Regions from separate parts of the Streptosporangium amethystogenes subsp. fukuiense genome, predicted to be linked through region 3. Evidence: riboswitches for the same ligand, from Rfam matches in the RefSeq annotation. Region 3 holds a riboswitch; each other region holds the start of a gene.
The links. Region 3 has a riboswitch for cobalamin ahead of ACFQVD_RS16040 (CbtB domain-containing protein). Riboswitches for the same ligand answer to the same signal wherever they lie in the genome.
Positions count from the first base shown of each region.

Region 1 (7,361 bases), 2.8 Mb from region 3:
TCGACTGGGAGGCGGGGCACTACGACACGGGCGGCTACGAGCACTACCTGCTCAAGGAGATCTCCGAGCAGCCCGACACCGTGGCCAGGACGCTTCGCGGGCGTCTGGACGACCGCTTCCACATCGCCCACCTGGGCGGCCTCAACATGGACGCGCGGGAGACCCGCTCATTCCGTCGGGTGAAGATCATCGGCTGTGGTTCCGCGTACTACTCGGGCCAGATCGGCGCGCAGCTCATCGAGGAGCTGGCGCGCATCCCGGCCGACGCGGAGCCGGCCAGCGAGTTCCGCTACCGCAGCCCGGTGGTGGAGGCGGACACCCTGTACGTGGCGATCAGCCAGTCGGGGGAGACCTATGACACCCTCGCCGCCGTCCAGGAGCTCAAGCGCAAGGGCGGCCGGGTGCTCGGCATCGTCAACACCGTGGGCAGCGCGATCGCCCGCGAGTGCGACGGCGGCGTCTACCTGCACGCGGGTCCCGAGGTCTCGGTGGCGAGCACGAAGGCGTTCACCTCGACCGCCGTGGCCTTCGCGCTGCTCGCGCTGCACCTCGGCCGGGTGCGGGACCTGTCTCCCGCCGACGGCCGCCGGATCTGCGAGGGCCTGCGGAGGCTGCCGGACCAGATCAAGGAGATCCTGGCGCTGGAGCCGCAGCTCCAGGAGCTGGCGAAGAAGTACGCCGAGGCGCCGAGCATGATGTTCGTAGGCCGGGTCCGGGGGTATCCGGTGGCCCGCGAGGGCGCACAGAAGCTCAAGGAGATCTCCTACGTGCACGCCGAGGCGTACCCGGCCAGCGAGCTCAAGCACGGGCCGCTGGCGCTGATCGGCCCGGACATGCCGACCGTGGCGATCGTCCCCGACGACGAGCTGCTGGACAAGAACCTCACCACGCTGGGTGAGATCCGCGCCCGGGGCGGCCGGGTGCTCATGGTCGGTCACCGCGCGGTGGACCTCAAGCTGGCCGACGACTGCGTGGTGGTGCCCAGGAACGAGATCGAGCTGGACCCGATCCTGCTGTCGATCCCGCTTCAGCTCTTCGCCTACCACGCCGCCGTGGCGCTGGGGCGGGACGTCGACAAGCCCCGCAACCTGGCCAAGAGCGTCACGGTGGAGTGAGAGGGCTCCCGGGGCGGCCGCCGACGGTGGTCGCCCCGGCCGGGGGCGCGGCGACCCCCGACTGGTAACAGATAGCGATAAGGCGGTAACCTATGGTATAGGGGGTTCTTGGGGGAAGGGGCGCTTATGCGCCGTAGGAGGTTTTTCGCGCTGGTCGCGGGTGCCATGGTCGTCGCGGGCTGCGACCTGAACGGTGACTCCGCCGACTCGGCCGTGGGCCGCCTGAGCATCCTCGAACCCACCGCCGACGGCCACGGCTGGGACGGGATCGCGGGCAGGCTCGCCTCCGTCCTGGTCCTGTCGGGGCTGGCACGCTCCGCCATGGCCGTCGAGCGGCCGGGGCCCCTGGGTTCCGTCCCGCGTGACGCGTTCGGCGCCGTGCGCGGCTCGTTCGCGCGCGAGGGCAGGCTGCTCGTCGCCGCGATGCCGATGGTGACGGCCGCGGAGATCGCCAACACCGCCGCGGTGGTGGACGCCACCACCCCCCTCGCCCGCCTGGTCGGCGACTGGACGGTCCTGGTCGTCCCCTCGGACTCCCGGCTGCGCACCTTCGAGGACTTCGCCGCGGAGCTGCGCCGCACCCCGGCGGCGCTGACGGTCGGCGGCCGGCCGGAGGGCGGTTCCGACCACGTGCTCTACGGCATGATCGGCAAGTGCCTCGGGGTGGACACCCGGTTGCTGGAGTACGCGGGGTTCCACGGTGCCGAGGACGCGGCCGAGGCGCTCCAGGTCGGACGGGTCGCGGCCCTGCTGGGGTCGGCCCGCGCCCTGCGACCCGAGATCGCCGCGGGCCGCCTGCGTCCCCTGGTGGTCTCCTCGGGCAGCCGGCTCGACGGGATCGACGCGCCGACGCTCCTGGAGGTCGAGGTCCGGCTGGAGTACAGCGACTGGTGCGGCCTGCTGGGACCCAAGGGCATGGGCCAGGCGGACCGGGACGCCGCGATCGCCCTGTGTGACAGGATCGACGCCGCGCCGCGCTGGCGCGCCCTGTGCGCGGCCAATGGATGGAGCCGGGTCTACCTCAGCGGTGACGAGTTCCGTCAGTGGCTCTTCACCGAGACGGCCCGCACCCGCGGGGTGCTCCACGAGCTCGGACTGCTGAAGTCTTCCGACACAACTTGTTGGGGTAGTTGCGTCAGACGCCCCTAGATGTAGGATCCTGCTCGTTGCTGGTTCGCCCCGGGAGGGGCGAGGCAAGAGGGAACCCGGTGAGATTCCGGGACTGCCCCGCAGCGGTGAACGGGAACGAAAGCCGTCATGTGAGCACTGGGTGAACCATGCCCGGGAAGCGACGGCCGGTAGGCACGCGCAGGGCGCCCGTGAGTCCGAAGACCTGCCGGTGACGTGATTGTCCAGGGCCTCGTGGGAGGGCCCGCGGAACGAGGCGGTCCGGCGTGCCCGGGATCGCTCGCGGACGCGTGCCCCTCCGGCGGAGCCACAGGGGGAAGTTCGAGCGAGCGAGGGACACCACGTGACACAGGTATTGGCGGAGACGGCGGCGGAGAGCGCGGGGAACGCGCCGGTCGATCGCAGGCAGGCCATCGACGAGGCCGCCGCCCGAGTGATCACCGACCCCGAGAACTCCAAAGTCGCCGCCGCGCTGCTGGCCGAGCTGATCGCCGACGAGGCCGCCGAGCACGGCGTCCGCGGCTTCTCCGAGTCGGTCGCCGCGACGCACGAGGCGGGGTTGATCGCCGACGGGCTCGCGGAGTTCGTGGCCGCCCATGCCGGGGTCCTGGACGCGCTCATCGAGCCGGACGCCGACGCCAGATTCGAGTACTTCGGGCTGCGTACCGTCTACGACCGCTACCTGCTGCGTCACCCGCGCACCCGCAAGGTGCTGGAGCGCCCGCAGCACTTCTTCCTCCGGGTGGCCTGCGGCCTGTCCGAGACCGTCGAGGAGGCCGCCGAGCTGTACGCGCTCATGGCCACCCTGTCCTACCTGCCCAGCTCGCCCACGCTGTTCAACTCAGGCTCGCGCAGACCCCAGCTCTCCTCGTGCTTCCTGCTCGACTCGCCCCGCGACGAGCTGGAGGCCATCTACGAGCGCTACGGGCAGGTCGCGCGGCTGTCGAAGTACGCCGGGGGCATCGGGATCGCCTGGAGCCGGATCCGCTCGCGGGGCTCGCTGATCCGCGGTACCAACGGCCATTCCAACGGCATCGTGCCCTGGCTGCGCACCCTGGACGCGAGCGTCGCCGCGGTCAACCAGGGCGGCCGCCGCAAGGGCGCGGCCTGCGTCTACCTGGAGCCCTGGCACGCCGACGTCGAGGAGTTCCTCGAACTGCGCGACAACACCGGCGAGGAGGCCCGCCGCACGCACAACCTGAACCTGGCCAACTGGATCCCCGACGAGTTCATGCGCCGGGTCGAGGCCGACGGTGTGTGGTCACTGTTCGACCCCAAGGAGGTCCCGCACCTCACCGACCTGTACGGCGCCGCGTTCGACGACGCCTACCGGGCCGCCGAGGCCGAGGGCCGGTTCACCGCGCAGCTCCCCGCCCGCACCCTGTACGGCCGGATGATGCGCACACTCGCGCAGACCGGCAACGGCTGGATGACCTTCAAGGACGCGGCCAACCGGACCTCCAACCAGACGGCCAGGCCCCAGAACGTCATCCATCTGTCGAACCTCTGTACCGAGATCCTTGAGGTCACCAGCGACGCCGAGACCGCGGTCTGCAACCTCGGCTCGATCAACCTGGCCGCCCACCTGTCTCCGGGTTCCGAAGAGGGGATCGACTGGGCGCGGCTGCGTGCGACGGTCCGCACCGCCGTGCGGTTCCTCGACCGCACCATCGACCTGGGCTTCTACCCGACCCCCGAGGCGAGGGCCGCCAACCGGAAGTGGCGTCCGATCGGGCTCGGCCTGATGGGCCTGGCCGACGTGCTGTTCGCGCTGCGACTGCCCTTCGACTCGCCGCGCGCGCTGGAGCTGTCCACCCGGATCTCCGAGGAGATCGCGCTCGCCGCCTACCGGACCTCCTCGGACCTGGCCGTCGAGCGTGGCCGCCATCCCTCGTACGAGGAGACCAGGGCCGCCGCCGGGGTGCTCCACCCCGACCACTACGGGGCCGCGACGTCGGCCGCGTGGACGGAGCTTCGGGAGCGGATCGCCGGAACGGGGCTGCGTAACTCGCTGATGATCGCGATCGCGCCCACGGCCACGATCGCCTCCATCGCCGGTTGCTACGAGTGCATCGAGCCGCAGGTCTCCAACATCTTCAAGCGCGAGACCCTCTCGGGTGAGTTCCTCCAGGTCAACCGCTATCTCGTCGCCGACCTGCGGGCCCGGGGGCTGTGGACCTCGCGGATCCGTGACGCGATCAAGCGCGCCGACGGCTCCGTCCAGGACATTCCCGAGATCCCCGCCGACCTGAGGCTGCTCTACCGGACCGCCTGGGAGCTGCCGCAGAAGGCGCTGATCGACCTGGCCGCCGCGCGCACCCCGTACATCGACCAGTCGCAGTCGCTGAACCTGTTCATGGCCACGCCGACCATCGGCAAGCTCTCCTCGATGTACGCCTACGCCTGGAAGTCGGGCCTGAAGACCACCTACTACCTGCGCTCGCGCCCGGCCACCCGGATCGCGCAGGCCACCGTGGCGGCACCGGCGGCCGGGGAGGTCCCCGTCCTCGACCCCGAGGCCGTCGCCTGCTCCCTGGAGAACCCCGAGTACTGCGACGCCTGCCAGTAGACCTGCCGGCGGCCCGTCCAAGGGCACCCCGTCCCTCCCAGCCACCCCTCGGCCACCCCGAAAGGCGTTCTCCCGATGTTGCTCGACCCCGGCATGGATCTCACCCTGCGGCCGATGCGCTACCCCGAGTTCTACGAGCGCTACCGGGCCGCGATCCGCAACACCTGGACCGTCGAGGAGGTGGATCTCGCCTCCGACCTGGCGGACCTGGCGAGGATGACCTCCGAGGAGCGTCACCTGATCAACCGCCTCGTGGCGTTCTTCGCCACCGGCGACTCGATCGTGGCCAACAACCTCGTCCTCAACCTCTACCAGCACCTCAACGCCCCCGAGGCGCGCCTCTATCTCAGCAGGCAGCTGTTCGAGGAGGCGGTGCACGTCCAGTTCTACCTGACCCTGCTGGACACCTACCTGCCCGACCCCGACGAGCGGGTCAAGGCGTTCGCCGCGGTCGAGCACATCCCCTCGATCCGTGACAAGGCGGAGTTCTGCTTCCGCTGGATCGACTCGCTCGGCGGGCTGACCCGGCTGGAGACCAGGGAGGACCGGCGGGCGTTCCTGCTCAACCTGATCTGCTTCGCGGCGTGCATCGAGGGTCTGTTCTTCTACGGGGCCTTCGCCTACGTCTACTGGTTCCGCTCCAGGGGGCTGCTCAGCGGCCTGGCCACCGGGACGAACTGGGTCTTCCGTGACGAGTCCATGCACATGGAGTTCGCCTTCGGCGTCGTGGAGACCGTACGGGCCGAGGAGCCCGAGCTGTTCGACGACAAACTCACCGAGCAGGTCACCCGGATGATCGAGGAGGCGGTGGCGGCCGAGCTGGCCTTCGCGGCCGACCTGTGCGGCGACGGCCTGCAGGGGATGGGGGTGGAGCAGATGCGGCGCTACCTTGAGTACGTGGCCGACCAGCGGCTGGTCAGGCTCCAGATGCCCGTCCGGTACGGTACGGCCAACCCGTTCGCGTTCATGGAGTTGCAGGACGTGCAGGAGCTGGCCAACTTCTTCGAGCGGCGGGTTTCTGCCTACCAGATAGCCGTCGAGGGGAATGTCACCTTCGACGAGTCCTTCTGATTGGCTGATGGTCCGGGGAAGAGAGCGACGAGGGGAAGTCGTCAGTGTCCAGCTGGATCATCATGGTCGTTTCCGTGGCCGCCGCGATCGTGGCGGTGGAGGCGGTGCGGAGGGTACTGCGCTCACGGCTGATCGGCGAGAAGTGGGCGCTCGCCGGTCCGGTCGTGAGCCGCTGCACCTGGCCGGGGTTCGCCACGGCCGCCGTGGCGACCGCCTACACCGTCTACGAGCCGGGCATGGCGGAGGGCTCGGTCAGCCAGGTGATCGACCGCGGCCTCAGCGTGGCGATGATCGGGTGCGCCACCTGGCTGGTCATCCAGGCCGCCTACGCCGTCACCGACGTGGTCCTGGACCGCCTGGTCACCGTCCAGGGCGAGGGCAACCGCAAGGCCCGGCGTATCCGCACCCAGATCACCCTGGTCCGCAGGGTGGCCTCGGCGGTGATCATCGTGGTGGCGCTGGGTGCGATGCTCTTCACCTTTCCGCAGGTACGGGCGCTCGGCGCCGGACTGCTGGCCTCGGCCGGGATCGCCGGCGTCGTCGTCGGCATCGCCGCCCAGTCGACACTCGGCAACCTGCTCGCCGGACTCCAGTTGGCCTTCAGTGACGCGCTCCGCCTGGACGACGTCGTCGTGGTGCGGGGCGAGTGGGGCCGCATCGAGGAGCTCAGCCTGACCTACGTGGTGCTGCGGCTGTGGGACGAGCGCCGGCTGGTCCTGCCGGTCTCCTATTTCACCGCCAACCCGTTCGAGAACTGGACCCGGCACAGCAGCAGGGTGATCGGCCACGTGTTCATCCGGGTCGACTGGTCGGTGCCGGTCGAGGAACTGCGCGCCGAGCTCTACCGCGCCCTGCGCGCGCACCCGCTGTGGGACCAGAAGGACTGGACCCTCCAGGTCACCGACACCCTTCCCAACGGGCTGCTGGAGTTGCGCGCCCTGATGAGCGCCGCCGACTCCGCCAGCGCCTGGGATCTCAAGTGCGACATCCGTGAGCATCTGGTGGCCTTCGTCCGCGAGAGGTACCCCCAGGCCCTGCCCCGCTTCCGGGTCGAGAATCCGCTCGTGCCCGCCACCCTTCCCGGGGCACTCACCGGCCTGACGGCGCCGGCGGCGAGGCGTTCCGGCGATGAGGACGGCGATCGGCCGGTTCCGTCCTGAGGCGACCGGTTCCCTGAGCCGGCCGGGCCGGGGGTGCGACATGGAGACGTCTCGGATGTCTCAGATGCCGCGGTCGCGGCCGCACCCGCCGCGGCCGTTCGGGCACGGTGCCGCGCAGGATTGCTCACTTCAGAGGCAAATGATGCTGAACATGCGGTTTCTCATGATTTGGGGTGGTCTGATGACAAGGTCATAAGACGTACCGGGAGAATCTATCCCGTGCAGATCTCCGAAGGCTTTGAACTGTCCGTTGACCGGTATGTCGCCACATTGAGGATCAACCGTCCAGAGAAGCGCAACGCGCTGAGCGCGGCCATG
Region 1 covers NZ_JBHTEE010000001.1:963,892-971,252, forward strand. The annotation lists gene glmS (glutamine--fructose-6-phosphate transaminase (isomerizing)) at 1-1,115, shown strand, start outside; gene ACFQVD_RS04090 (tripartite tricarboxylate transporter substrate-binding protein) at 1,242-2,264, shown strand; cobalamin riboswitch at 2,269-2,470, shown strand; gene ACFQVD_RS04095 (ribonucleoside-diphosphate reductase subunit alpha) at 2,587-4,812, shown strand; gene ACFQVD_RS04100 (ribonucleotide-diphosphate reductase subunit beta) at 4,888-5,883, shown strand; gene ACFQVD_RS04105 (mechanosensitive ion channel family protein) at 5,928-7,043, shown strand; gene ACFQVD_RS04110 (enoyl-CoA hydratase/isomerase family protein) at 7,263-7,361, shown strand, end outside.
Region 1: it holds a riboswitch for cobalamin, as region 3 does, so the genes downstream of both, ACFQVD_RS04095 (ribonucleoside-diphosphate reductase subunit alpha) here and ACFQVD_RS16040 (CbtB domain-containing protein) in region 3, are expected to answer to the same signal.

Region 2 (7,361 bases), 1.7 Mb from region 3:
GCGAGCCAGGGCGCCGCACGGCGAAAGCCTCGATCTCTCCTGTCCAAGAACCCCTGGTGAAGGGCTCGAGGCGGCGGTCGATGCTGTAGGACAGCGCGTCGTCGGAGTCGCAGGGCTTCACCCCCTTGCCAGTCGAGACGCCCCAACGGGCCCGGAGGATCGGCCGGATGCGTGCCTGTTCGGCGCTCTGCTCGTCGGCCAGGAACAGCACGTCCTCACGGATGGAGACCTCGCCGATCAGACGGCGCGTGATGGCCGGAGCACCGCCGTGCACGTTCTCGTCGAAACCCGACGGGCAGACCAGATCATGCAAGAGACCAACAGGGTCGGGCCACGGCCTCATGTCCTTGCCGTAGACGGACGGCGGAGGCAGGGCCGCGGCCATCATGGTCGAGGTGGCCCGCGAGGTGACGCCGGCCGGGGCGGGCGCGGAGGGGGCGCCGCCCACGGCGGCCAGCACGGACGCCGCCGCCTCGGTGCCCTGGAGCAGCGGGCTCTGGCCCGGCCTGCCGCCTGCCTCGAACGCCCAGGCCCACGACACCTCGGCCAGCAGCGCGCCGCGTGCGGCCACGATCGTCACCCTGGCGCCCGAGTCGCCGTACTCCGTCCAGCTCTCCGTGGTGACCAGGACCCGCACCCCGTGCCACCCCCAGCGATCGAAATCGGCCACGTCACTGATCGCATCGCCCTCCCGAGGGCGGCGGCCACACTCCTCGGCGCCGCGCCGGGTCGCCGCGACCAAGCGGCTCGCCTGATCGGGTGAAGTGATCCAGAACCGTACCTCCAGCGGATCGGCCACCTCCGGAGCGTGCAGCTCGCCGGTGTAGGCGGGCACGCCCTCAGGCGGCAGCCGCGCCTCGATGCCCTGCTTCTGCTCCGGCCAGCACCAGTGCAGGAGGGGCGTGTCCAGGCTCATCGCGAAGGGGGCGAAGGTGAGGTCCGGCAAGAAGCTCTCGAAGACCTCGTCGTCCAGACGGTCCCGCAGTCGCTCGGCGATCTCCTCGGCCGAGGCCGCCGCGTCCGCGGGCATCGGCAGCGCAGGCATCTTCAACTGGTCGAAGCCACCCAGGGTGAACAACAAAGTGGCGGCCGCAGCCGCGATGCGCAGCCCAGGACGCCTGGAAAGATCCACAACGGACATGATGCCGTACACCCGGCCAAGTTCACCGGAAAGCGATCAAGGAGCTCTTTCCGACCTGGCCCGCTCCTCCCGAACGTGTCCCCGGCCGCCAAGTAGCGGCACGGCTCTGTTTTCGGAAGTGCCGAGCTGGGCTTTCACCCTTGCGTTATGTGTGTTCTCCGAAGCAGTGGTCATTTCCGCTTGGGGTCGCTTCCGAGAAAACGATCTTCTTAGAAGCCCGATGACCCGCGCACATAGACCTACTTTGGGGCTGGGGCCGTGTTCGGGAGAAGCACGCCATCTACGGTCGCAACCCCGACGGGCGATCGTCACGGCCTCGCCACGATCCCTCGAAGTCGGGGACATGGCCGGGGTCCGCGAGTCAGGGGCGGGGCCATGCGAGAGGTGACCTTGCCGGGTGGTCCTTTGGGCGGGGCGACGGTACCCGGGCCGATGGTGCTGGCGGACGAGGCGTTGGAGACCGGGGCGTTGGAGACCGGGGCGTACATGGTCGTCCCCGGTGAGGAGCGTCGGGCGGTGTAGGAGCCGCTCCAGGACGCCGATCCCTGGATCTGGCACTACCGCGGAATGCTGTCGCTCTGACGTTGCTGGGTTGGGCGGCCCCGGTGAGCGGGACCGAGCGCGCGTGGCGGCGGCGGCCGGGACCGGCCTCCAGGCCGGTCCCGGCCGCGCGGCGGGCCGCGCGGCCGTGGGGCCGCCCCTTGACCCCTATGGGGGTCCCCGTAGTAATCGCGGAAAATACAACGGATATGGGTCTGCCTGCGTAGATAGAGCTTGACCCGCCATCCACATGATCATGTTGCCAAGGAGTCTCCGCAGATCAGCGGCGACATCGTTGGATTCACAGCAATTACTACCGGAACCCCTTGTAGATGGTGGCGTCAGGTTGGGTGAGTTAACGGTGGCCGAGGCCGCTCGTCCCCCATTGGTCGTGATGGATGGCGGCGGCCAGCGGGCGCCGTCGCCGCCATCCGTGCCGTTCCAGATCAGGGGCCTCTTCGAGGTGGGTGACGGGACCGAGACACAGCCACGCGACCGGACGGATCTGAACGGGGATACCGAGCAGGTCCCGCACAAAAGGCTCACGGTAGAACGACACCCAGCCGATGCCGAGCCGTTCGGCGGTCGCGGCCAGCCACAGGTTCTGGATGGCCAGGCACACCGAGTACAGGCCGGCGTCGGCGATGGCGTGGCGGCCGAGCACCGCGGGACCGCCCCTGTCCTGGTCATAGGTGACCACGACGGACAGCGTCGACTCGCGCACCCCGTCGATCTTGATCTGGGCGAACCGCCGGGCGGCCTCGTCATCGAGGGTGGCGGCGAAGGTCGCCCGCTCGTGCTGGACGTGGTCGTGGAAGGCGCTGCGGATCTCGGCGTCGCGCACCACGACGAAGTCCCACGGCTGGGACAGCCCGACGCTGGGGGCGGCGTGAGCCGCCGACAGCACGCGGTGCAGCACCTCGTCCGGCACGGGTCCGCCGGTGAACTGGCCTCGCACGTCGCGGCGGCGGTGAATGACATCGTAAAGCTGGCTGTTCATGGGCAGGCTCCCGCTGCGTCGTGCCCCTGGCGGGGCGATGGGCGCGAGGCCGGTCTTCGGACTCCCGGATCAACGCCTGACCGCCCGCCTTCCCAGCCCTTACGAGCCAGTGGCTGTGCTTCGCACGTGGACGGCGGCTTCCCGGTCACCGCGGCGGGCCCGTGCCGGAATCACACCGGCTTCCCGATTCTCCTCGCGACCGCAAGGCACCTCGCAACAGTTCGCCGAGAGTACGATAGTTGATCACCTCACCGCTTGCGATTGTGGCCGGGCCGGGCCGGGTCCTTGACCCCTATAAGAACAATTCGGCAACTCGCTCCAAGAGATCGTTGTCAGGTCTCATGATCTGCGCGACAGATCGTGCTCAGGATCTGTGTGACACTTCGCCGAGTGCTGGCGGACTGGAAAGCGGCGACGCCTCTGATCAGGGACACGCCAGGCGTGGCAATCTTGCTTTGCGTATTCGGATCGCTACTTTTTGCATGCGTCTCGTTGATGCGCGCACCCTGATTCGTTTGTCCGCAGGAAGAGGAACATGCACCACATCCGCATATCTGGCTTCTTCGTCATGCTCACCTCGGCATTGGCAATCGCCTGCGCCCCTGTCCCCGCGGCCATGGCCGTCACCTCCCCCGTGCTTCAGGCGGATCCTCCCAAGGAGGAAACCTGCCCCAACGGGCAGCCGAAACCGTGCGGCGCCCAGGAGGAACGCGGCGGCGTCGACGCCGACCGAGAAGAGACCAAGAAGGACACGGCCAAGGCCAAGGAGGACATCGCCGAGGCCAAGAAGAAGGTGGAGGAATGCCCTCCGACCTCCAAGCAGTGCATGGAGAACCTCATCGGCGACGGCGGCCAGCAGCGCAAGGACCTCGACGACACCCGGCAGGCGCTGGCCAACTTCCGGCCCGCACCCTCAGACAACGCCGCATCCGCCATCGCCGAAGCGTGTGACGAGTTCGCCGCGGGCCTGCCTGCCGCACTGCGCAACTCCCCTGACTTCTCCCAGCTGACCGGTGTCTGCGAGCTGATGAACCCATGACCGCCGTGAACTCTCCTCTTCGTTGGACACCGATGGTTTTCACCGCCGTCCTGGTCGCGCTCGTTCCGGCGACCGCCTTGGCCACCCCCGCACCCGGTGTGCCCGACGTTCCTGTCGCCCGGGCCTTCGACGGCGACAAGCCGCTGCCATCAGTGGACGAGGCGGTCAGGCGGTGCGCGGAAAATCCCGGCGCCTGCCGCTTCCGTATCGACTCACAGGCTTCCGGTGAGTACTACAGTGCCGTGAAGTCCCTGGGCAACGCGGTCATCAACTGCACCAAGGACCCGATCACCGTGGAACGCCAGGTCACCTTGCGTACCGGCAGCACAGATAACCTCGGTGGTGAGATAACCGGCAACATCTCGGTCGAGGGGCAGGTCAACGCCTCCGGCGAGGTCTCCGCAGGGGTGTCGGGAGAAGGTAGCGGGACCTTCACCACACCCAACACCCAGCAAGGGCCATACGCGGCGTTCAGTGCCAAAGGAGGGGCGAACGGCAGCGGAAAGCTGGCGGGCTCGCTCGGCGCCAAGGGCGCCTTCGAGGGCGCCTTCAAGCTCCACTACCAGCGCAGCTGGACCACCGAGAACACCGAGGCGACCCAGTACACCACCACCGTCCGCTCGGGCGACGCCCTGGTTTTTGGGGCCAGCTCCGCCATGCAGCGGGTCGCGGGAAAGATCACCATCGGCGGCCTGCAGGTGCGCAACGTCACGGTCGACGGCCCCTCGACCGTGAACACCAGCACCTTCGTCGCCGACACCTTCACCGTGCCGGGCGACACCTGCGACCGGTTGCGGCCCGCGAGCAAGACCGCCGTGGAAGACACCGTCAATCGCGGATTCCGCAGGGCTGATCGCTCAACGATCCTTCCCGCGCTGCCGCAAGGCGCGCGGCTGAGGCAATGCACCGTGCTCGCCGCCGGGCGTTCCTGACCGCCCCGCCTGAGCACCCCTTTTTTCGTGGAGATCATCATGACGTCACCACACACTCCCGTCAGGGCCGCCGTCGCCGGCGCACTGTTGTTGGGCCTGGGCCTGGCGGCACAGCCCGCACACGCCACCCAGCTCGCCCCTGCCGCAGCATCCGCGCAGACCACAGGGCCCGATACCAAGCCAGTCACCGTCATCAACGGCGACTTCGCCCTGCCCGCCTTCACCGGCACCGGCCCGAACTGGGCAGCTGTCCAGGGCTGGTCTGTCGGCTCGACCAATGGAGCCGGCACATCCTACGGCGTCGCCCGCTACGCAGGCACCGTCTCAGGCCACCCCGACGGCAAGACGGCCGTCATGCTTCGCCTGCCGAACGCCACCACCCACTCCTTCAAGCAGCGGCTGCGCGGTGTGCGCGCGGGCGCCCAGGTCACCGTCACCTTCGACGACAGCCCCGGTGTGGCCGCCGCCTGCACCCCGGCGGCCCTTACCCAGGGCCAGGCCTACACCGTCGAGGGCGACGGCGGCCAGGCCGGCGCCCGGACCACCGCCCCGGACCCGGACAAGAAACCCAACGTCCTGGGCACCGGTGTCTGGCGCACCGGCCAGACCTACACCTTCACCGCCAGCGAGCACGAGCCGCTGCTCACCTTCACCTCCCAAGTACCCGCCACCGACAACGCCAGAGGCGACTGCGGCCCCCTGATCGCCAATGTGCGGGCGGCCCAGATCCCGCCACCGGTGGACAAGACCATCCCGAAGAGCGCGCTGCCGGCCTCCCAGGCCTTCTACGGCAACGACCGCAGGCCGGTCGCCGACGCCGTCAACCACTGCGCGAGCGCGCCCGGCACCTGCTCCTTCACCCCGCAGGAGGCCTACTCCTACACCTACTACGAGCCTGCGAAGGCCAACGGCGACACCTACATCAACTGCACCCGCAACGCCCTGACCCGCACCCGTCCCGTCACCGTCGCGGGGCGCTCCTACGGAGACCTGCCCACCAAGGCCGGACTACCGGGCAGCGCGGGCGCGGCCAGCTCCATGGCCCAACAGTTCGCCGCCGGGGCTGGAACGGCTCCCAGCTGGTCCACCTCCATCACCCACAACGTCACCGAAGTCGCCCAGCCCGCCGAGGCCTCATGGGTGGAAACCCAAGCCGGACGCCGCCGTACCGAGGGCTGGTTCACCACCAGCCCGGCTCCCGCCGACCCCCACACCGAGTGGCGCCTGTACACCGTCCTGGACTACCCCGCCACCGAGCTGTCCGACCGCCTCTACCAGCGCACCGGTCCGATGACCGGCTCCGAGAAGCAGCGCTGCCAGTCCAACCGCCCCACCGCCACCACTCCAGTCGGCGCCGATGCCCCCGCGGGTTTCGAACGCGCCCACTGAGACGGGGCATGACGAGCATCCGAACGAAAAGTCCCGTTAAGGGGGCGTAAGCCGGAAAGAGGCAACAGCCGGTGCCACGCGGTCTGTCCTGCCGCTCGGCGAGGGCGGATTTCGGCGGTCTGCTGCCGAACGGGCCACGAGACCGAATCGGCAAGGGAACCAATGTGGAAGCGTTGACGGCCCGGGACTCCTATAGCTCCGGCGAGCCGCCACTCAGTTGATCAGTGGGTGCGGGGGCGGGGCGCCAGCACTTCGGTGACCTTGGCGATGGCCTCAGCTCCGGGTTTGACCTGGGGTGATGCCGTTAGGTGACCGGACAGAGTCCATGTTCTGTCCTGTGCGCCGACCGCCATTGCCCTTTTCCGACTTACTTGGTCTGCCCCCCAAGCAGTTGTCGGTCCAGGAGTCCCGGCACCGGCTGGCCCGCAAGATCTGCCACGGCAACGCCGGGAAGATCCGGCAGGCCTACCGGGAAGGCCAGGAAGACCAGCTGGCCGCCCTCGGGCTCGTGCTCAACGCCGTGGTGTTGTGGAACTCCCGCTACCTGAGCGCGATCATCGACCAGCTGCGCGCTCAAGGCGTGCCGGTCAAGGACGCCGACGTGGCCCGGCTGTCCCCGCTCGGCCATGCCCATCTCAACTGCCTGGGCCGCTACGCTATCGCCTCCTCCGCACCCGCCGGGGACCTTCGGCCGCTCGGCGAGGCAGCGCTGCCCGAGGCCGTCGTGGTGGACGAGGACGGGGTGTGAGCCGCCTTCCTCGGCGGTCCTCTCCTTCACATCCGAAGGAGTGCATGTGCCGTCCATGTCCTAGCATCGAAGGATCCGGCACCCGTGGGTGTCTGCCGACCGTGACCTCTGCCGATCAGCGCACGTCAATACACGACAGCCGGTTACGCGCGGTCACCGGCTCCGCCGGGGCGGCGGGCGCTGGTGTGCAGGGTGTGTTTGCCGGCCACCGCGCGATGGTGCTGGAGGAAATCGGGGGCCTGCCAGTGCACGTTGGTGGCCCAGCCCAGGCGTTCGAACAAGCGAATCAGCGCGGCGGAGGGGTCGATCTGGTCGGCGGCGCGGCCGTGCCGGGCGCAGTCGGGCTGACTGTGGTGGCCGTTGTGCCAGCTTTCCCCGAAGGACAGCAAAGCCAGCGGCCACAGGTCGGTGGAGCGGTCGTGGCGGCGGGTTGTGTACGGCCGCTCACCGATCACGTGGCACAGGGAGTTGACGCTCCAGGTCACGTGCTGCAGCAGGGCGATGCGGACCAGGCCGGCCCAGATGAACGCGGTCAGCCCGCCGTAGAGGGTGCCGCTGATCGCCCAGCCCGC
Region 2 covers NZ_JBHTEE010000001.1:2,091,691-2,099,051, forward strand. The annotation lists gene ACFQVD_RS08960 (hypothetical protein) at 1-1,132, opposite strand, end outside; gene ACFQVD_RS08965 (hypothetical protein) at 1,517-1,663, shown strand; gene bluB (5,6-dimethylbenzimidazole synthase) at 2,037-2,681, opposite strand; cobalamin riboswitch at 2,712-2,910, opposite strand; gene ACFQVD_RS08975 (hypothetical protein) at 3,217-3,720, shown strand; gene ACFQVD_RS08980 (hypothetical protein) at 3,753-4,652, shown strand; gene ACFQVD_RS08985 (hypothetical protein) at 4,692-6,041, shown strand; partial or broken gene ACFQVD_RS08990 (Tn3 family transposase) at 6,430-6,789, shown strand; gene ACFQVD_RS08995 (acyl-CoA desaturase) at 6,933-7,361, opposite strand, start outside.
Region 2: it holds a riboswitch for cobalamin, as region 3 does, so the genes downstream of both, bluB (5,6-dimethylbenzimidazole synthase) here and ACFQVD_RS16040 (CbtB domain-containing protein) in region 3, are expected to answer to the same signal.

Region 3 (7,361 bases):
GATCTGGCGCAGCCGGGCATCCGGCAGCACGACCTTGGTGACCCGCTCCCTGGCCTCGGCGATCCGCCGCGCCAGGGCCGCCTCCTGTTCCGCCCACCCGGCGGCGAAGGAGGCGGGATCGGCGTCGAAGGCCAGCCGGCGCCGTACCACCTCGGCCCGCTCGTCCGGATTCCTGGACGCCCGCACCTCGACGGTCAGCCCGAAACGGTCCAGGAGCTGTGGCCGCAGCTCGCCCTCCTCCGGGTTCATCGTGCCGACCAGCAGGAACCGCGCCGCGTGCCGTACCGAGACCGATTCGCGCTCGACGAAGCAGGTGCCGAGCGCGGCGGCGTCGAGCAGCAGGTCCACCAGGTGGTCGTGCAGCAGGTTGACCTCGTCGACGTAGAGGACACCTCGATGCGCGGCGGCGAGCAGGCCAGGCTCGAACGCCCGGACCCCCTCGGTGAGCGCGCGCTCGATGTCGAGCGCGCCGACCAGCCGGTCCTCCGACGCGCCGACGGGCAACTCCACCAGCGCGGCCGGACGCTCCTGACCGCTCTCGCCCGTACCGTGCGGGCCGTCGGGGCAGGCCGGATCCGGTTCGGCCGGGTCGCAGGAGAAGCGGCAGCCGGCGATCACCTTGACCCCGGGGAGCTGTGCGGCGAGCGCGCGGACGATCGTGGACTTGGCGGTCCCCTTCTCCCCCCGGACCAGCACACCGCCCACCCGTGGCGAGACCGCGTTGAGGATCAGCGCGAGCTTGAGGTCGTCGAGGCCGACGACGGCGCTGAACGGATAGGCACCGATCACGAGGTTTCTTTCTGCGAGATCCTGTTGACGTGTCCGGCCCGCCGAATGTTCAGTTCGGGGCCGCCGCGAGCGCGTCACGGCGAACGACGCGCTGCACGGCGATGCCGTACAGGACGCCGATGGCCGACCAGAGCACGAGTTGGGTGCCGAGGGAGGAGACGCGGAAGTCCCACAGCAGCTGGGCGGGGAAGCCGTCGGGCACCTCGTTGACCGTCGGCAGCACGAGCAGGGTGACGATCACGGGGACCAGGAAACCGGCCGCGCCGGCGAGCCAGGGCCTGGCCGGCACCTTGCGGGCGCAGGCCACGCCCACCGCCACGGACAGCAGGCCGATGGCGACCAGGACCAGGTAGAGCACGGTCCGGCTGCCGATGGTGTCCGGGTCACCGACGGCGGGCGGGTTGGCCGGGTACTTGACGAACGGCACCAGCACGAGCGCGACGAACGCCGTGGCGGCCATCGTCGCGGCCAGCACCGCGTCGGAGCGGGGGCCGATCCGGCCGCGCAGCCCGGCGAAGACGAGGGAGAAGACACCCCCCACGGACATGCCGTACAGGGCCAGGGCGAGGAAGAGCCCGGCCCGCTGGCCGGACCGGCTGACCAGTGCCTCCTCCCCGTGGGAGTGCCCGGCCTCGCTCTGGGCGTGGGAGGCGGCCTCTTCGAGCGCGATGGCCTGGTCGATGTTCGGCTCGCCCAGCAGGTAGGCGAACGCGGCGGCGATCAGCCCGGCGACCAGCCCGACGAGCAGGCCGCGGAGCAGCAGGGTACGTATCACGGCGCGCGTCTAGTGGCAGGGAACGCCGAGCAGGTGGCGCCCGTCGTGCATGAGTTCGTGCAGATAGTCGCCCGCCTGCGACACCACCCCCTGGTCGAAGGTGACCAGGTAGGCCACCAGCAGGAGCAGCGGAACCGCCACGAGCCAGCGGGCCAGGTGGGAAAGGGGAACGGGCTGAGAAACGGACAGCTCACGCATGAGTAGCCTCCTTGGGGATGACGCGTCCCGACATGTGAGGACGCGGCGGCCAAGTAACCTGGCTCCCGGAACTCACGTTCCGGATACAGTGGCGCGACCGCACCGGCTTCTCACCGGACTTCCCTCGGACCACCGCGAAATCGTCCGCAATGTAACCTTTTTTAGAGCGGGCCGTCAATGTGGGGTGATCTGTCACGGCACCGCGGACGCCGTTCCAGCCTGGTCTTGCCCATCTCTCCAGCGGAACGCACCGCGCGGGCCGCCTGCAGCAGGACACGGCTCACGTGGTGACACCGGTACTCAGGACCGGCGCACCGGGCGCCCTTGATCAGGTCTCTGAAGCCCGCTTGAGCAGCCCGGTCTCGTAGGCCGCCGCCACCGCGGCTGCCCGGTCCTTCACCCCGAGTTTGGCGAAGATGTGCAGCAGGTGTGTCTTGACCGTCGCCTCGGTGATGAACAGCTTCGCGGCGACCTCGCGATTGGTGGCGCCGCGGGCGATCAGCCCGAGCACTTCGAGCTCCCGCCGGCTCAGCGTCTGCCGCTCGGGGGCGCGTACCTTCCGCGTGAGCAGCCCGGCCACGGCGGGGGACAGCACCGTCTCGCCGCGGGCGGCCGCCTGCGCGGCGCGGAGCAGCTCGACACGCGGGGTGTCCTTGAGCAGGTAGCCGGTGGCGCCCTGCTCGATGGCGGGCAGCACGTCCGCGTCGTTGTCGAACGTGGTCAGGACCAGCACGTTGATGCCCGGTTTCTGCTCGCGCAGCCGGCGGATCAGCTCGGTGCCGCTCATCTTCGGCATCCGCAGGTCCATGAGCACGAGATCGGGGTCGGTCAGCCGCGCCAGGGCGAGAGCCTCCGGCCCGTCGGCCGCCTCGCCGACGACCTCGAAGGCCTCATCGGTGGAGAAGATCTCGCGTAGCCCGTCGCGGACGACCGGGTGATCGTCCACGACGATGATACGAATCGGCATGCCTCACACGTTTCCGGGGTCGGCGGGGATGGCGGGCACCGTGGCGGAGACGCCCGTTCCCTGGCCGGGAGCGGTCTCGATCTCGAAGTCACCGGCCAGCCGGGTGACCCGCTGACGCATCGCGATGAGCCCGAATCCGCCCGCGACCGACAGGTTCACCGTCTGGGGGTCGAACCCGGATCCGTCGTCGCGCACGTCGAGCACCACCACATCCTCCATGTAGGACAGGGTAACGGCGACCCTGCTGGCAGAGGCGTGCTTGCCGACGTTGGCCAACGCCTCCTGAGCCACTCGCAGCAGGGTCGTCTCCACTTCGGCGTGCAGCGGTCTGGCCTCGCCGGTGACCGACACCGGAACCGGCATGCCGGTCGTCTGTGACCAGGTGGCCGCGACGTCCTCGAGGGCGGCCGAGAGCTGGGCCTCCTCCAGCGGAGCAGGGCGCATCGCCAGAACCGACCGGCGGGCCTCGTTGAGACTGTCCCTGGCCAGCGTGCGTACGGTGTTCAGTCTGGAGCGGGCGGCAGGCACGTTCTCAATGACGTTCTCGGCGACTTCGAGCTGGGTGAGGATGGCGGTCAGCCCTTGGGCGATCGTGTCGTGGATCTCCCTGGCCATCCGCTGGCGCTCGCCGAGCACGCCCGCCTCGCGGGCGCTGGTCAGCAGTTGCGCCTGCAGTCTCGCCTTCTCCTCCGCCAGCTCGACCAGTTCGGTGCCGGCGGCCTTCAGCTGCGCGATCATTTCCTGGCGCTGCCGGCTCTGCTCCGAGATGGTCTGGATGAACAGGCCGACGGTCGAGGTGATCAGGACGGCGAGCAGGAAGGAGAAGACCATCTCGCTCGGCGGCCGGGGATCGGGGCGGACGCCGACCAGCACGGCGGCTGTGGCGGCCACCCCCAGGTAGGCCATCCACCCGCGCAGCAGGGCGAAGGACTGGACGAACGCGCCCAGACCGGCCACCGTGAACAGCGAGTCGATCCTGACCAGCACCGCGATGAAGGCGAGCATCACGATGAAGTAGACGATCGCCACCGCCGGCCGCTCGATCCGGCTGAATCGCGAGGAGACCATGAACCAGTGCCAGGCTCCGACGAACACCGCCAGGACCAGCACGTCCAGCCTCCAGTCCCGCAGCAGGGCGAAGACCGTCGGTAGCAGGATGAAGAGGTACGGCAGGACCGGCCAGGCGCGGTCCCATCGCGAGACGTCGGGTTCGGTGCCTGTCACCAGCGGAACGCCTTCAGCGCGGCCCCGCCGGCGACGATGAAGATCGCGGCCATGACGGCGAGGGTGAGCGGAGAGACGGGGTGGCCTTCCCAGCCGGCGCGGATGGCTTGGACGGCGGGTGCCATGGGGGTCAGGTCGCCGATGGAGCGCATCGACTCCGGCAGTGTCTCGCGGGCGCTCATGGCGCCGGAGACGAAGACCATGGGGAAGAAGACGGCCAGGCCGATCACCGTGGCGGCGCGGCCGCTGGGCACCAGGGCGCCGATGAGCAGCCCGATGGAACCGAGGCTGAGGGCGCCGAGGACCCAGGCGAGGACGACGTCGGCAAGGTTGGCCGGCCCGCTCAGGCCGTAGGCGGCCAGGCCGATGACGGTGAGCAGAGCGGTGCCGAGTACGGCCAGCAGCATGTGCGCGGCCCACTGGGCGCCGAAGATCATGGTGGAAGAGGCCGGGGTGGCGCGCAGCCGCTTGAGCACGTGGCGTTCGCGGTACTGGGCCAGGGTGGCCGGCAGGACGACCAGGGAGGCCAGGCCGACGACGAAGACGCTGAGCATCGGGACGACGGCGTCGATGACGGGCAGCCCGCCGGGCAGCGTGCCGCCGTTGCGCATCTTCACCCACAGGATGACCGCGGGGAAGGCCAGTGCGAAGAAGGCGGCCATCGGATCGCGCACGGCCAGTTTGAGTTCGATCGCGATGACGTTGCCGAGTCCCTTCATCACACGGTCCTCTCGATGAGTGTGAAGTAGGCGTCCTCAAGGGAGCCGGCGTGACTTCTGTCGATGAGCTCGCCGGGGCTGCCCTCGTGAACGACACGCCCCTGGTCGATTACGGCGATGCGGTCGCAGAGGGCCTCCGCCTCGTCCATGAAGTGGGTGACCAGCACGACGGTGACGCCGCGGTCGCGCATGTCGCGGATCAGTCCCCAGGTCAGCCGGCGGGCAGCGGGGTCCAGGCCGGTGGTCAGCTCGTCGAGGAAGACGACCTCGGGGTTGCCGACCAGGGCCAGCGCGATGAACAGGCGCTGCTTCCAGCCGCCGGACAGACCCGCGAAGCGGGCGCGCTTCTTCTCGGCCAGTCCCCATTCCTGCATCAGTGCGCGCCAGTCGGCAGGCTTGTCGTAGAAGGAGGCGTACATCCGCAGTGCCTCGCCGACCTTGATGGCGTCGGGCAGGGCGGCTTCCTGCAGTTGGGCGCCGATGCGCTGGAGCAGCTCATGTCGCCGGGTCCGCGGGTCCATGCCGAGCACGCGCAGGGTGCCGCCGTCGGGCTTGCGCAGTCCGGACGCGCACTCCACCACGGTGGTCTTGCCGGCTCCGTTGGGGCCGAGGATGCCGAAGATCTCGCCTCGCTCGACCGTCAGGGTGACGCTGTCCAGCGCCTTGTGTGTTCTGTAGCTCTTCTGCAAGCCGTTGATCTCGATGACTGCCATGTTTCGAGAATCCCCGCTCCGCCGAATCTCCGTAATCCACCGAATGGTTGATGGCGGCTGTCCAACCTGCGGGACGGCGCTTCAGCCCGTTGATCAGGCACGGTCACGGTTGCGGTCGCCGTCATCTCGATCATCATGGCCCGGATGTGCGGCCTGCCGGGTTTGTGACCGCACCGGCGGATGCGACGTGAAAAGGTTCGGAGCCGACACCTCACCCGCGTCAGTGCGCGGCCATGACGTCCCCGGTCCGAATCGGACGAGGAGGCGGAAGCGGCTTTCGTGGAGACAAGTCCGAATCACGGCAGGGGGAATCTGTCGGTTCCGGCTGATACCCATGATCACCCAGCGTTTCCGATCATTAGTGGAGCCATGTCATGACGTCAGCGGGCAAATGGGACCACATGGACCTGGCCACGAGGGCCGCCTACCAGCGGTTCGACGAGCTCACCGAGCAGGGACTCGACCCCGGCCCCGGCGTCGACTGGCGGGTCTACGGCACCTACGCGCAGATGAGGCTCTGGCTGGGGCCGGAAGGCGGCCACGACTACGACGAGCGGGTGCTGCGCGTGGTCCGGTCGGTGGCCGAGCGCGACATCGACTTCACCTACCGGGAGGCGCACCACCTCATGGGCCGGGCGGAGTACTGGGTGCGGCAGGGGCACACCCGCTACGAGGAGCTGTTCCGGATCCCGCTCGCGGCGGCCCGCCGGTTCGACTACCAGCTGCGCCGGGACCTGCTGCGCTGGCTGACGTCGGGAGCGTGGCTGAAGGACGCGCGGGCGCTCCTGGCCGAGCAGGTGACCGAGCTGCTCACCGAACCCGCCGAGCACGGCCCGGCCGGGGTGGTCCGGACCGAGATCGGGGACACCGACCACTTCGCCCGCATGCTGGCCGAGGAGTACGGCCCGCGCCTGGTCGAGGTGCTGCCGCTGTTCCGCCACTGGAACACCGCACGCTCCACCAAACCCAGCGCCCGGTGGCTCAGGAACGCCGCGCGGATGCTCACCCCCGGCGCGGTCGCGCTGGTCCGTGAGCTGCTCACGCGGCTGGTGGCCTACCGGGGCGGAGACTGGGTCGTCCGCTATGACGACGAGGAGTGGCGGGACAAGGTCTTCCTCAAGGAGGACACCATCGTCGTGGTGCGCGGCATCCTGTGGACCTGCCAGGTCATCGACGAGCGCTGGGTGACCTCGCTCGTCACCGACGTCGCGATGACCTGCGGCACCGGCAGCAACGGGATGGGCTCCACGTGCCGCTGCGAACCCGTCACCAACGCCGCCGTCGGCGTCCTGGCCCGCAGGGGCGGCCTCGACGTGATCGTCCCGCTGTCCAGAATCCAGGCGAAGGTGCGCGCGAGGTCCGTACAGAGGAATCTGAGCCTCGCCCTCGACGCGGTGGCCGACGAGAACGGGCTGACCCGCGAGCAGCTGCTCGACCGGACGGTCCCCACCTTCGGCCTGGACACCGACGGCGTCCGCGAGGAGAAGATCGGCGACTACCGGGTCAGGCTGTGCGCCGACGTGCCCGCCCTGCGCTACGTGAACGCCGCCGGCAAGACCGTCAAGTCGCTGCCGAAGGATCTGCGCGCGGAGCTGTCCGATCTGCGGGCCATCCTGAAGGAGCTCAAGCTGACGCAGGCGGCCGAGCGGTCCCGCCTGGAACAGGCGATCGTCCATGAACGGACGTGGCACTGGCGCGAGGTGACCGAGTACTTCCTCGACCATCCCGTCACCGGCCCCTACGCCCGCGCCCTGGTCTGGCAGATCGCCGGCGGCCCGGCGGCCCTGCCGGTCAAGACCGCCGACGGCTGGGAACTGGCCGGCCACCGCCCCGCCCCCGACGCCGTGGCGGGCCTGTGGCACCCGATCCACGCGACCGCCGACGAGGTGGCGGCGTGGCGCGACCGTCTTCTCGAAGGTGGTGTACGCCAGCCGTTCAAGCAGGTCTTCCGCGAGCTCTACCTGCTGACCCCCGCC
Region 3 covers NZ_JBHTEE010000001.1:3,809,478-3,816,838, forward strand. The annotation lists gene ACFQVD_RS16030 (putative cobaltochelatase) at 1-789, opposite strand, end outside; gene ACFQVD_RS16035 (CbtA family protein) at 839-1,564, opposite strand; gene ACFQVD_RS16040 (CbtB domain-containing protein) at 1,574-1,762, opposite strand; cobalamin riboswitch at 1,794-1,925, opposite strand; gene ACFQVD_RS16045 (response regulator transcription factor) at 2,091-2,729, opposite strand; gene ACFQVD_RS16050 (sensor histidine kinase) at 2,733-3,953, opposite strand; gene ACFQVD_RS16055 (ABC transporter permease) at 3,950-4,672, opposite strand; gene ACFQVD_RS16060 (ABC transporter ATP-binding protein) at 4,672-5,385, opposite strand; gene ACFQVD_RS16065 (DUF4132 domain-containing protein) at 5,760-7,361, shown strand, end outside.